2 regions of the Chimaeribacter sp. YP20170169 genome follow, and region 2 is predicted to be linked to the other one. Evidence: predicted binding sites of a transcription regulator. Region 2 holds the regulator's gene; the other holds the start of a gene.
The links. Region 2 encodes sigma-54, which starts transcription at its own class of promoters, with help from an activator protein. Its sites were predicted from a motif close to GTTGGCACANNTTTCGCTNT; they were not measured.
Positions count from the first base shown of each region.

Region 1: the regulator sigma-54 is predicted to act here: its motif matches at 5,087-5,106, upstream of glnA (glutamate--ammonia ligase).

Region 1 covers NZ_CP176824.1:3,831,423-3,838,428, reverse strand. The annotation lists gene hemN (oxygen-independent coproporphyrinogen III oxidase) at 1-688, shown strand, start outside; gene ACK3SD_RS17495 (YshB family small membrane protein) at 723-830, opposite strand; gene glnG (nitrogen regulation protein NR(I)) at 937-2,349, opposite strand; gene glnL (nitrogen regulation protein NR(II)) at 2,358-3,407, opposite strand; gene glnA (glutamate--ammonia ligase) at 3,565-4,974, opposite strand; gene typA (ribosome-dependent GTPase TypA) at 5,378-7,006, shown strand, end outside.
Region 2 covers NZ_CP176824.1:3,417,390-3,424,395, reverse strand. The annotation lists partial or broken gene ACK3SD_RS15645 (BglG family transcription antiterminator) at 1-322, shown strand, start outside; gene ACK3SD_RS15640 (zinc ribbon domain-containing protein) at 351-509, shown strand; gene npr (PTS phosphocarrier protein NPr) at 523-795, opposite strand; gene rapZ (RNase adapter RapZ) at 792-1,646, opposite strand; gene ptsN (PTS IIA-like nitrogen regulatory protein PtsN) at 1,698-2,174, opposite strand; gene hpf (ribosome hibernation promoting factor) at 2,272-2,559, opposite strand; gene rpoN (RNA polymerase factor sigma-54) at 2,583-4,016, opposite strand; gene lptB (LPS export ABC transporter ATP-binding protein) at 4,060-4,785, opposite strand; gene lptA (lipopolysaccharide ABC transporter substrate-binding protein LptA) at 4,792-5,343, opposite strand; gene lptC (LPS export ABC transporter periplasmic protein LptC) at 5,312-5,890, opposite strand; gene kdsC (3-deoxy-manno-octulosonate-8-phosphatase KdsC) at 5,887-6,453, opposite strand; gene kdsD (arabinose-5-phosphate isomerase KdsD) at 6,469-7,006, opposite strand, start outside.

The DNA of each region.
Region 1 (7,006 bases), 410 kb from region 2:
AGCGGCGCTCGGCCCTGATCGTCTCAGCGTCTTTAACTATGCGCACCTGCCCACGCTGTTCGCCGCCCAGCGCAAAATCAAGGAGGCGGATCTGCCGACACCGGCGCAGCGGCTGGCCATCCTGCAACAGAGCATCGCCACCCTGACCGGCGCGGGCTACCAGTTCATCGGCATGGACCACTTTGCCCAGCCAGATGATGAGCTGGCGATTGCCCAGCGCGAGGGGCGGCTGCACCGCAATTTCCAAGGCTACACCACCCAGGGCGACGCCGATCTGCTGGGGCTGGGCGTCTCGGCCATCAGTATGCTCGGTGACAGCTACGCGCAGAATGAGAAGACGCTGAAGACCTATTACGCGCGGCTGGATGTCGGGGAGGACGCGCTGTGGCGTGGGCTGGCGCTAACGCAAGATGATTGCCTGCGACGCGATCTGATCCGCACGCTGATCTGCCACTTTCGGCTGGAGATGCCCGCGCTGGAGCACCAGTACGGCATCTGCTTCCGCGACTATTTCGCGGAGGATCTGGCGCTGCTGGCTCCGCTGGCGGTGGATGGGCTGGTGGAGGTGACGGACACGGCGATCCGCGTGACGCCGCGCGGGCGCTTGCTGATCCGCAACGTCTGCATGTGCTTTGACCCCTACCTGCGCCAGCAGGCGCGACAGAGCCAGTTCTCCCGGGTGATTTGAGGATAGAAAAACAGCCGCATCAGCGGCTGTTTTTTCAATGAAAGAGGCTCATCAGCGCATAACAGAGCACCGCCGCCGCGACCGTTTGCGGGGAGTGGCTGAAGGTTGCTGATGTCACTTCAGCGCCTTGCGACAGAAACATCCACACTGCATGAGTCATCGTCTATCTCCCGGTTTAGCGCCTAAATCTTAATACGCCGCACCGGGAAGTAAAGGACAAAAATCGCACAATGTGAGCCGTTGGCGTGCTACTCCATGCCCAGCTCTTTCAGCTTGCGCGTCAGGGTGTTGCGTCCCCAGCCGAGCAGGCGGGCCGCTTCCTGCTTGTGCCCTTGGGTATGGCGTAGGGCGGTGGTTAGCAGGGTGCGCTCCATCTCCGGTTGCGCCTCAGAGAGCAGGTTCTGGTGGCCGGAACGTAGCGCGCGGTCAGCCCACTGCGCCAGCAGCGTCGCCCAGCTATCCGGCAGCGACGGCCCGCCGCTCTCCGGCGCGCTGGTCTCAAACAGTTCGCCCGGCAAGTCCTGAATCAGCACCTCCTGCCCGGCGGCCATCACCGTCAGCCAGCGGCAGGTATTCTCCAGCTGGCGCACGTTGCCCGGCCACGGCAGGCGGGTCAGCGCCGCCTCGGTTTCCGGGTGGAGGTTTTTCGCCTCCACGCCCAGCTCCTTGGCCGCGTCTTGCAGGAAGTAGCGCGCCAACCGTGGAATGTCCTCACGGCGCTCGCGCAGCGGTGGCAGATGGACACGGATGACGTTCAGGCGGTGGAACAGGTCATCACGGAACTTGCCCTCCTGCACGCGCAGCTCTAGGTTCTGGTGAGTGGCGGCGATGATGCGCACATCCACCTTGACCGGCGCATAGCCGCCGACCCGGTAAAATTGGCCATCTGCCAGCACGCGCAGCAAGCGGGTCTGCACATCCAGCGGCATATCGCCAATCTCATCGAGGAACAGGGTGCCGCCGTCCGCCTGTTCGAACCGCCCCTGGCGGATCTGGTTGGCACCGGTAAATGCCCCTTTCTCATGGCCAAACAGCTCGGACTCAATCAGATCCTTCGGGATGGCAGCCATGTTCAGCGCGATAAAGGGCGCCTTGGCGCGCGGGCTGTGGCGGTGTAGCGCGTGGGCCACCAGCTCTTTGCCGGTGCCGGACTCCCCGTTGATCAGCACGCTGATGGAGGAGCGCGACAGCCGGCCAATAATGCGGAAGACATCCTGCATCGCTGGCGCTTCGCCGATGATGTCGGCGGTCGGGCCACTGACCGGCTGGCTGCGCGGCGGTTGCTGCTGCTCCTGGTAGTGGCTGATGGCGCGCTCTACCAGCGCCACCGCCTCGTCGATGTCAAAGGGCTTGGGCAGGTAATCAAACGCCCCCTGCTGGTAGGCGCTGACCGCCGCGTCCAGGTCAGAGTGGGCGGTCATGATGATCACCGGCAGCATCGGGTGGCGCTGTTTAATCTGCTTTAGCAGCGCCAGCCCATCCATTCCCGGCATCCGAATATCTGACAGCAACACGTCAGGGGTTTGAGTGGCAATAGCATCCAGCACCTCACTGCCACTCTCAAAGGTGGAGCAGCTCAGGCCCGCCCCGGTGAGTGCACGTTCCAGCACCCAGCGGATGGAGCTATCATCATCGACGATCCAGACTATCCCTCGTTGCATAGCAAACCTCACTGGCGAATAGGCAGGTAAACCGAAAATTCGGTATGGCCCGGCCAACTGTTAAATTCAATTTTCCCTGAATTCTGATCGATCAGATTCCGTGCAATGGACAGGCCCAGGCCCGTCCCTCCTTCCCGGCCGCTCACCATGGGATAGAACAGCGTATCCTGCAACAGTGAGGGCACGCCCGGCCCGTCATCCTCAATATCGATCCGCGCGGCCAGACGATAACGTACGCCGTGCAGCGTGATCTGGAAGGCGGTGCGGGTTCTGATGGTAATGGTGCCACCCTGTTCACCCAGCGCCTGCAAGGCATTGCGGGTGATGTTCAGCAGCACCTGTTCAATCTGATCCGGATCGTGCGCCAGTTCCGGCAGGCTCGGGTCATAATCCTTGACCAGCGTGACATTCGCGGGTTTCTCCAGCGACACCAATTGGCAGACCCGTTCGGCCACCTGGTGGATGCTCTGGGTAATGTGCTGCCCGGGCCGCTGTGGCCCCAGCAGGCGATCCACCAGATTGCGCAGGCGGTCAGCCTGCTCAATGATCACCTTGGTGTACTCATTCAGCATCGGGTCGGGCAGCGCCTTTGACAGGAGCTGTGCCGCGCCGCGCAAACCGCCGAGGGGGTTTTTAATCTCATGGGCCAGCCCGCGCACCAGATCGCGCGCGGCGACCTGTTGGGCGTGCTGCAACTGCTCCTGGCTCAGGCGGCGGAGGTTATCCATCGGTGCCAGTTCCAGCAGAATAAATCCTTCCGGCAACGCCTGTGCGGTCAGGGAGAAGATGTGCGCGCGCCCATCCACCACCAGTGTCACTTCGTTGTCGGTAAAACCTTGCCCGGCATTGAGGCTCTCGCGCATCAGTCCGATATTCAGCGAAAAGTAGCCCAGCAGTTCGGGGAGGGGGGTGCCAAACAGCTTGCGCGAGCTTTGCGCCAGCAATTGCTGCGCGGCCGGGTTGGCATAGTGAACGGCGAGCTCCTCGTCCAGCAGCAGGATGCTGTTGATCAGGGAGTTCAGGATCTGCCCAGCATCGGGCAGCTTGCCAGTTGCCATAAAGCAGTCTCCTGCACCAGAGTGGTGCGAATTATCTGTCCTGGCGGTAATTATTACCGATTAGCGGAATATTGTAGGCAAGAGCGTGGAGAAAAAAGCCCATCCGAAGATGGGCTGAAAGTTTCCACGGCAACAAAAAATCGTCTGACCTGGGCGATTACACGCTGTAGTAGAGTTCGAACTCAACCGGGTGCGGCGTCATGCGCACGCGGTCCATCTCTTCTTTGCGCAGCGCGATGTAGGCATCGATGGAGTCATCGGTGAATACGCCGCCACGGGTCAGGAACTCGCGGTCTGCATCCAGGCAGGCCAGCGCTTCTTCCAGGGAACCGGCCACTTTTGGAATTTCTGCTTCTTCTTCCGGCGGCAGGTCATAGAGGTTTTTGTCCATCGCATCGCCCGGGTGGATCTTGTTGATGACGCCATCAAGGCCAGCCATCAGCAGGGCAGCGAACGCCAGGTACGGGTTGGCAGCCGGATCCGGGAAGCGGGCTTCAATGCGGCGCGCTTTCGGGCTTGCCACCACCGGGATACGGATGGAGGCGGAGCGGTTACGGGCGGAGTAAGCCAGCATGACCGGTGCTTCATAACCCGGGACCAGACGCTTATAGGAGTTGGTGGTCGGGTTGGCGTAGGCGTTGATCGCTTTCGCGTGTTTGATGATGCCGCCGATGTAGAACAGCGCCATTTCAGACAGGCCGCCGTACTTGTCGCCCGCAAACAGGTTGTTGCCGTTTTTGGACAGCGACATGTGGCAGTGCATACCGGAGCCGTTGTCACCGAACATCGGTTTCGGCATGAAGGTCGCGGTCTTGCCGAATGCGTGGGCCACGTTGTGTACCACGTATTTGTAGATCTGGATCTCGTCCGCTTTCTTGGTCATGGTGTTGAAGCGGGTTGCCACTTCGTTCTGACCGGCGGTCGCCACTTCGTGGTGGTGCGCTTCAACCACCAGGCCCATCTCTTCCATGGTCAGACACATGGTGGAGCGCAGGTCCTGGGAGGAGTCAACCGGCGGAACCGGGAAGTAGCCGCCTTTCACGGCCGGACGGTGGCCTTTGTTGCCGCCTTCGTATTTGGTGGAGGAGTTCCAGGCGCCTTCGATGTCATCGATGGCCACGTGGGAGCCGGCGATGCTGCTGCCGAAACGCACGTCGTCAAACAGGAAGAACTCCGGCTCTGGCCCGAACAGCACGGTGTCGGCGATGCCAGAGGAGCGCAGGAACTCTTCGGCGCGCTTGGCAATGGAACGCGGGTCGCGGTCATAGCCCTGCATGGTGCCCGGCTCAAGAATGTCGCAGCGAATAATCAGGGTTGACTCTTCGTAGAACGGGTCAAGCACCGCGGTGCTGGCATCCGGCATCAGCACCATGTCGGATTCGTTGATGCCTTTCCAGCCGCCGATGGAAGAACCATCAAACATTTTGCCTTCTTCGAAGAAGTCAGCGTTTACCTGGTGGGCAGGAATAGTGACGTGCTGCTCTTTACCTTTGGTATCAGTGAAACGCAGGTCAACGAATTTCACTTCATGCTCATTCAGCATCGTCAAAACATGTTCAGCGGACATACTAGTTTCTCCCGGATTTTTTTGTCGTCGTGGAACGAATTCCCGTTGCAGAGTAGCGGCTCGCCTTTTGCCAGGCGTTTCACCCTGATTCGCTTTTCGCTCTGTGTAGATATAAGCGAGAAGTGTGCCAACTTTTCGAAGCGCTGATTTATCCCTCTTTTCGTGCCTTTACTCCCCCACCAGTATGCACCAGTATGGGATTTTTGCACCAAAAAGGTGCGTACGGGCGAAAAGTGTGCGCTGTTTTGGTGCGCAAAAGGGCGAATTTGTAAACATTGCACCGTGAAAGGGATCACAAACTAACCGGAGTCATGTTGTTTTACGTTGTGCGATGTGATCTTGTTTAGAACCTCGATTAATACGTGTACAATAGCGCGCTATTTCTAATGCCTGAGGCAAAGCTGTGATCGAAAATTTGCGTAACATCGCCATTATTGCGCACGTTGACCATGGGAAGACCACCCTGGTTGATAAGTTGCTGCAACAGTCCGGTACTTTCGACGAACGTACTGAAGCAACCGAGCGTGTAATGGACTCCAACGATTTGGAGAAAGAGCGTGGGATTACCATCCTCGCAAAAAACACCGCCATTAACTGGAATGACTACCGCATCAACATCGTGGATACCCCAGGGCACGCCGACTTCGGCGGCGAGGTAGAGCGTGTGATGTCCATGGTAGACTCGGTGCTGCTGGTTGTTGACGCAATGGATGGCCCGATGCCGCAGACCCGTTTCGTGACCAAGAAGGCTTTCGCCAACGGTCTGAAACCTATCGTGGTCATCAACAAAGTTGACCGCCCGGGCGCGCGTCCGGACTGGGTTGTCGATCAGGTGTTCGACCTGTTCGTTAACCTGGATGCGACTGACGAGCAGCTCGACTTCCCGGTGATCTATGCTTCTGCGCTGCAGGGCATCGCGGGCACCGACCACAATGACATGGCGGAAGACATGACCCCGCTGTATCAGGCGATCGTTGACCACGTTTCTGCACCGAGCGTTGATCTTGACGGCCCGCTGCAGATGCAGATCTCCCAGCTGGACTACAACAACTACCTGGGCGTAATCGGCATCGGCCGCATCAAGCGCGGTAAAGTGAAGCCGAACCAGCAGGTTACGGTTATCGACAGCGAAGGCAAAACCCGTAACGGTAAAGTCGGTAAAGTACTGGGCCACCTGGGCCTGGAGCGTATCGACACCCAACTGGCTGAAGCTGGCGACATCGTTGCTATCACCGGCCTGGGCGAGCTGAACATCTCCGACACCATCTGCGACCCGCAGAGCGTGGAAGCGCTGCCAGCGCTGAGCGTGGATGAGCCGACCGTGACCATGTACTTCAACGTCAACACCTCGCCGTTCTGCGGTAAAGAAGGTAAGTACGTCACTTCCCGTCAGATTCTTGAGCGTCTGAACAAAGAGCTGGTGCACAACGTGGCACTGCGCGTGGAAGAGACCGAAGACGCTGACGCGTTCCGCGTTTCCGGCCGTGGCGAACTGCACCTGTCGGTGCTGATCGAAAACATGCGTCGTGAAGGCTTCGAGATGGCCGTATCCCGTCCGAAGGTTATCTACCGCAAAATCGACGGCCGCACGCAAGAGCCGTTCGAGAACGTGACGCTGGACATCGAAGAGCAGCACCAGGGTTCTGTGATGCAGGCGATGGGTGAGCGTAAGGGCGACGTCAAGGACATGATCCCTGACGGCAAGGGCCGTATCCGTCTGGATTACCTGATCCCGGCACGTGGCCTGATCGGCTTCCGTACCGAGTTCATGACCATGACCTCCGGTACTGGTTTGCTCTACTCCACCTTCAGCCACTACGACGACGTGCGTCCGGGTGAAATCGGCCAGCGCCAGAACGGCGTGCTGATCTCCAACGGCCAGGGCAAGGCAGTGGCATTCGCCCTGTTCAGCCTGCAGGATCGCGGCAAGCTGTTCCTGGGCCACGGTGCGGAAGTGTACGAAGGCCAGATCATCGGTATTCACTCCCGTTCCAACGACCTGACCGTGAACTGCCTGACCGGTAAGAAACTG
Region 2 (7,006 bases):
CCATGACTCGGTGGTGGAGCGCGAGGCGATTGTCTCCACACTGCTGGGCGACGGCATCGCGCTGCCGCACTCGCTGGGGTTGCAAGCCCACCGCACGGTGGTGGTGACGGTGATCTGCCCGCCGGGCATCGACTGGGGGGAAGGGGAGCGGGCGCAAGTGATATTTCTGCTGGCGATCAGCAAGGCGGATTATGAGGAGGCGATCGCCATCTACGATCTGTTCGTGACCTTCGTGCGTGAGCGCTCGGTCAGCCGCCTGCTCGGCAGCCGGGACTTCCCCAGCTTTAAGGCGATCGCCATTGACTGCCTGAGCCGGAGCTAGCGCTTACCAGGCTTGTTCGTGTTGTGGGGTGCTATCCCCCAACAGTCCGAAAGGTAGAGCAGGTCTGCGAATAAGAGTATGGACTTGTAGCGAGTGCGGATCGCTACATGATCGCGATGTAAACGCGTCAAAGAATATACTCGCGGCAGGGCATTGCCGTCTAGCTGTAGGAATCCCCGCCCTTTAGGGCGGGGAGGATGTCAATCTTCGTCAAAGCCGGAGTTGATCAGCTCAATCACCGCATTGAGCGCGTTCACCTCGTCGGGGCCGCTGGCCTCGATCTCAATGTGTTGACCCTTTGGCGAGTCCAGCATCAGCAGCGCAATCACGCTGCTGGCCTCCGCCTCCACGCCAGCGTCGTTGCGCAGCAGCACCTCGGCGTCGAAGCTCTGCACCAGCTCAAACAACTTCATCGCCGGCCGGGCGTGCATCCCGAGCCGGTTCTTGATCTCCACCGTCTGTTTGACCGTCATGATTTGCGCTTTTCCAGGGTGCGGTGGCGGGACTGCACATTCTTCCCGCGCGAACGGAAGTAGTCGGCCAGCTGCTCCGCCACATAGACCGAGCGATGCTTGCCGCCGGTGCAACCGATGGCGACCGTCAGGTAGCTGCGGTTGTTGGTCTCCAGCATCGGCAACCACTGCTCCAGGTAGCTGCGGGTCTGGTAGATGAAGTTGTGCACTTCCGTATGGCGATCGAGGAAGGCCGCCACCGGGCGATCCAAACCGGTCATCGGCCGCAGTTTGGGGTCCCAGTGCGGGTTGGGCAGGAAACGGACGTCAAACACATAGTCGGCGTCAATCGGGATGCCGTGCTTGAAGCCAAACGACTCGAACACCATCGTCAGCTCACGTTCGCGCTTGCCCAGCAGGCGGGTGCGTAGCATCTCTGCCAGCTCATGCACCGACATCTCGGAAGTGTCGATCAGCAGGTCAGCGCGGGAACGCAGCGGCTCCAGCAGCTCGCTCTCCTCGTCAATCGCACTCTCCAGGGAGAGGTTGCGGCTGGAGAGCGGGTGCAGGCGGCGCGTGTCGCTGTAGCGGCGGATCAGCGTGTTGCGATCGGCGTCAAGGAACAGCAGTTGCGGCGAGAAGCTCTCCGGCAGCTGGGCCATCGCGTGCTCAAACAGCTCCGGGGTCTCCGGCATGTTGCGCACGTCGATGCTCACTGCCGCCGAGGTGTTGCGCTCCGCCAGCGCGTGCGCCAACTGCGGCAGCAGCACCACCGGCAGGTTATCGACGCAGTAAAACCCCATATCTTCCAGCGCACGCAAGGCAACGGATTTACCTGAACCGGAACGGCCGCTGACTATCATCAGCACCATGTGTCACTCCCCCTGGCAATTCACTCTTGGCGTTGTGTTACCGGCAGCAGGCTACTCGGTAATGATCTGGTACAGCTCTTCATCGCTCTGCGCGGCGCGCAGCCGACGGCAGACGCTCTTATCCGCCAGACGCTTCGCCACTTGCGACAGCGTATGGAGGTGGGTCTTGCACTGGTCGGCAGGCACCAGCAGGGCGAACAGCAGGTCAACCGGCTGGTTGTCGATGGCGTCGAAGGCGATCGGCTGATCCAGGCGGATGAAAACGCCCACCGCGCGCAGCGTGTCCTCTTCCAGCTTGCCGTGCGGGATGGCGATGCCATTGCCGATACCGGTACTGCCCATGCGCTCCCGCGTCAGGACGGCATCAAACACCGCCTGCGACGGCAGGTTCAGCTGTTTCGCCGCCAGTTCGCTGATGATCTCGAGGGCGCGTTTCTTGCTGGAGCAGTGGACGCCGCTTTTGGTGCACTCTGCGCTGAGCACAGAGCTTAATTGCATGATTGAGTCGTTTATCATCTCATCTTTCACTTAAGCGCTTGAGTCACGCCTGATGGCTTATCGGCCCGTCACCGCAGGGTGAAGGGCCGATGGTCAGGTGATGTAGCGCGATTGGCTACAGTGAGTCTTAGTGTTGTTTCAACTTGTCTTTATGTTTATTGAGCTGCCGTGACAGCTTATCAATCAGGCCGTCGATGGCCGCATACATATCTTCATGTTCCGAGGTGGCGTGCAACTCGCCTCCATTGACGTGCACGGTGGCTTCCGCCACCTTCTGCACTCGCTCCATGCTGAGTATCACATGAACCTGATTGATTCGGTCGAAAAATTGCTCAAGCTTGGCAAATTTTGTACTGACGAAATCGCGCAGGGCATCAGTGACTTCAACGTGGTGGCCGGTGATGTTGAGCTGCATAATGTCTTCCTTCTCTGTTTAGGTCAAACCAGTTGTTTGCGTTGGTTCGACGGCGGGATGGACAAAGACTCTCGGTATTTTGCGACCGTGCGGCGGGCAACCATGATCCCTTGATCGGAGAGCAGGGTCGCCAGCTTGCTGTCGCTCAGAGGTTTGGCGGGGTTTTCCGCCGCAATCAGCTTCTTCACCAACGCCCGGATGGCGGTCGAGGAGGCCTCCCCGCCGCTGTCCGTGCTGACGTGGCTTGAGAAGAAGTACTTCAACTCAAAAATACCGCGCGGGCTGTGCAGGAACTTCTGCGTGGTGACGCGCGAGATGGTGGATTCGTGCATGTCCACGGCCTGGGCAATGTCCGCCAGCACCATCGGTTTCATGTACTCCTCGCCATGCTCGAAAAAGGCCTGCTGCTGCGCCACGATGCAGCGCGTCACCTTGAGCAGCGTCTCATTGCGGCTCTCCAGGCTCTTGATCAGCCATTTGGCCTCCTGGAGGTTGCTGCGGATGAACTGGCCATCGCTGTCGTTGCGGGCCGTGCCGCCCAGCGCCGCATATTGCTGGTTGATTTTGAGCCGGGGGATGCTGTCAGCATTCAGCTCGACCGCCCACTGCCCTTGGTGCTTGCGCACCAGCACATCGGGGATCACATACTCAGATTCGCCGGTGTTGATGGACTGGCCGGGGCGCGGATCCAGCGACTGGATCAGCAGCATCGCCCCCTTAAGTGTATCTTCTTTTAGCCGGGTCGAGCGCATCAGCGTCCGGAAATCGTGGTTGCCCAGCAGATCCAGGTGTTCGCTGACAATCAGCCGCGCCTCGGCCAGATAGGGGGTGTCAGGGATAAACTGCGAAAGCTGGATCAGCAGGCAGTCGCGCAGATCACGCGCCGCCACGCCAATCGGGTCGAAGCGCTGCACGCGTTTCAGCACCGCCTCCACCTCCTCGAGGGTGACATTCTCGTCACCCATGCTCTCCAGGATCTCCTCGAGCGTTACCGTCAGGTAGCCGGTGTCATCCACCGCATCGACAATCGAGGTGGCGATGGCGGTATCGGTGTCGGAGAAGGGGGTGAGATCCACCTGCCACATCAGGTAGTCCTGAAGGGTCTGGGTGGTCTCGCCCTGATAGACCGGCAGCTCGTCATCGCTGTAGTCGGTGCCGGTGCCAGAGGGGGTGCCAGCGGTGTAGATCTCGTCCCAGGTGGCATCGAGCGGCAGCTCTTCCGGCATATCCTTCTGCTCCAGCGCCTCGCGGGTGTCCAGCGCCTCGCTGTCGGTGGTCTCCTTGGCGTCAATCTCCTCGTGGATATCGCTCTGCTCCAGCAGGGGGTTGCTCTCTAATGCCTGTTGAATCTCCTGCTGCAGTTCTAGCGTTGAGAGTTGCAACAAGCGGATCGCCTGTTGGAGCTGGGGAGTCATGGCCAGTTGCTGGCTAAGCCTGAGTTGCAAACCTTGCTTCATAGGATGATCTGGTTTCCCTTACTGGTAACAACGCAAAAGTGGATCAGAGACGGAACTCTTCACCCAGATAGACGCGTTTCACCTGCTCATCGGCCAGAATATCGCTTGGGGAGCCGTGGGCGATCAGTCGCCCCTGGCTGACGATATAGGCGCGTTCGCAGACGTCGAGGGTCTCGCGCACGTTGTGGTCAGTAATCAACACGCCGAGCCCGCTGTCGCGCAGGTGCTCAATGATTTTTTTTATGTCAATCACGGAGATGGGGTCCACCCCCGCAAAGGGTTCATCCAGCAGGATAAACTTCGGGTTGGCCGCCAGCGCGCGGGCGATCTCCACCCGGCGGCGCTCACCGCCTGACAGCGCCTGCCCAAGGCTGTCACGCAGGTGGGTGATGTGGAACTCCTCCATCAGCTCCTCGGCGCGGTCACGGCGCTGTTCGCTGGTGAGGTCTTCACGGATCTGCAACACCGCCATCAGGTTGTCATAGACGCTGAGCCGGCGGAAGATCGAGGCCTCCTGCGGCAGGTAGCCGATGCCGCGGCGCGCGCGCGCGTGCAGCGGCAGCAGGCTGATATCCTCGTCATCAATCACGATGCGGCCAGCGTCACGCGGCACAATCCCCACCACCATGTAGAAGGTGGTGGTCTTGCCCGCGCCGTTCGGGCCGAGCAGGCCAACGATCTCGCCGGAGTGCACCTTCAGGCTGACGTCCTCCACCACTCTACGGTTTTTGTACGCCTTGGCGAGGTTTTCTGCAATTAGGGTAGCCATAAGTGATCAGTTACTCTTCTTCTGTCCGCTGGACGGGGTGCCTTTGTCCTGCAATTGGGTCGGGATTAACACAGTGGTAACACGTTTGCCTTCGTTACTGAAAGCTTCCATCTGCTGTTTTTGCACCAGATAGGTGATGCGGTCGCCCTTCACATTGCTGTCGAGCTGCTCCAGATAGGCATTGCCGGTCAGGATGACATAGTCATTCCCCAGCTCATAACGCATCTTCTGCGAGTGGCCCTTCACCGGCTTGCCGTTGTCCTGCAACTGGTAGAAGGTCGCCGGGTTGCCGAAGGCCTCAATCACCTCCTTGCCCTGCTGCCCCTGCGGGCGGATCACCACCACCTTGTCGGCCTTGATCTCGATGCTGCCCTGTTTCGCCACCACGTTGCCGGTGAAGGTCACGGTGTTGCCCTCCATGTCCAGCGCCTGCTGGGCGGAGTCGATGTGGATCGGCTGGCTGGTGTCATCTTTCAGCGCCAGGGCCGGCACGCTCACAGCCAGAAGCGAACTGGCAACCAGCAGGTTACGGAGCGGGGTTTGAAGTCTGGATTTCATAGTAGGTGTTTACCTTTTCGATCAGCTGAGCTGTTTTGGTCCGCAAATTGCCGCGCATTTTCATGCCCTTGGAGGTGAAGGCGGCCCCGTAAAGGGTGACTTCATCATCCGAGGTGACATCCTGGCTCACCAGGTTGACCTGGGCGTTGTCCGTTTTGATCCGCTGTAACTGCGAGGTCGCGGTCAGGCTGTTGACCTCAACATGCCCATAGAGATAGAGCATCCGATCCTTGGTCAGCTTGGCGCGATCGGCGCGCACCGACCAGGTCGGGATGGTGTTGGCGTCATAGAGCGTCATCACCGGGTTGGTGAACCAGCTCAGCTCCTCCGCCGTGTAATATTTGACGTCATCGGCCACCAGCTTGTAGTTCAGCTTGCCGGTCGGGTCGTAGACCACGGTAACGGTGTGCTGGCTCTGGTAGGTCGGGTCCTGGGTGTTGATGGCTGCCGTCGGTGCCGCCTCATCCTCATCGGCCAGGCTCCAGCCAATCAGTACCAGCGCGGCCAGCGCCAGCAGCAGGGTAATCAGAAACTTTGCTCTGCTCATATTGAAAGCCCGACGGCGTCCTCCAGCTTCCCTTGCGCCAGCAGGATCAGGTCACACACTTCGCGCACCGCGCCCTTGCCCCCGCTGATGCGGGTGGTGTAGTGGGCGCGCGGCGTCAGCATCGGGTGGGCATCCGCCACCGCCACCGCCAGGCCGCACTCGGCCATCACCGGCCAGTCAATCAGGTCATCGCCGACGTAGGCCACCTGCTCCGGGCGCAGCGCCAGCGTGGTGAGCAGTTCGCGGAAGGCAATCAGCTTGTTGGACTGCCCTTGGTAAAGGTAGCGGATGCCGAGGGTCGCGGCGCGATCCTCCAGCAGTTTGGCGGAGCGGCCGGTAATGATGGCCACTTCCACGTCAGAGGTGAGTAGGCAGCGGATGCCGTAGCCGTCGCGCACGTTGAACGCTTTCAGCTCCTCGCCCTGATTGCCCATATAGACCAGGCCGTCGGACATGACGCCATCCACATCACAGATCAGCAGGCGAATCTGCCGCGCGCGGTCCAGTACCTCGGCGCTGACCGGGCCGTAACAGGTATTCACAGTTGCTGCGTTATCACTCATTGAGCCTTTCCTTCATTAAACTACGCCAGCGCGCAGCATGTCATGCATATGTACCACACCGAGCAACTGGTCGCCATCGGCAACCATCAGGGCGGTAATGTGCCGGGATTGCATGGTATTCAGGGCCTCCACCGCCAGGGTGCCGGGGCGCACCCGTAGGCCGCCGGGCGTCATCACCTCTTCGATGCGCGCCCGGTTGAAGTCGATGCCCATATCAATAATGCGGCGCAGGTCGCCATCGGTGAAGATGCCCTCGATCTTCATCAAGTCATCACAGATCACGGTCATGCCGAGGTTTTTGCGCGTGATCTCCAGCAGCGCGTCGCGCAGCGTGGCGTCACGGCTGACGTGGGGGATCTCATTGCCACTGTGCATGATATCACTGACACGCAGCAGCAGCTTGCGGCCCAGTGCGCCGCCGGGGTGGGAGAGGGCGAAATCCTCGGCGGTGAAGCCGCGCGCCTCCAGCAGCGCCACCGCCATCGCGTCGCCCATCACCAGTGCGGCGGTGGTGCTGGAGGTGGGTGCCAGCCCAAGCGGGCACGCCTCCTGC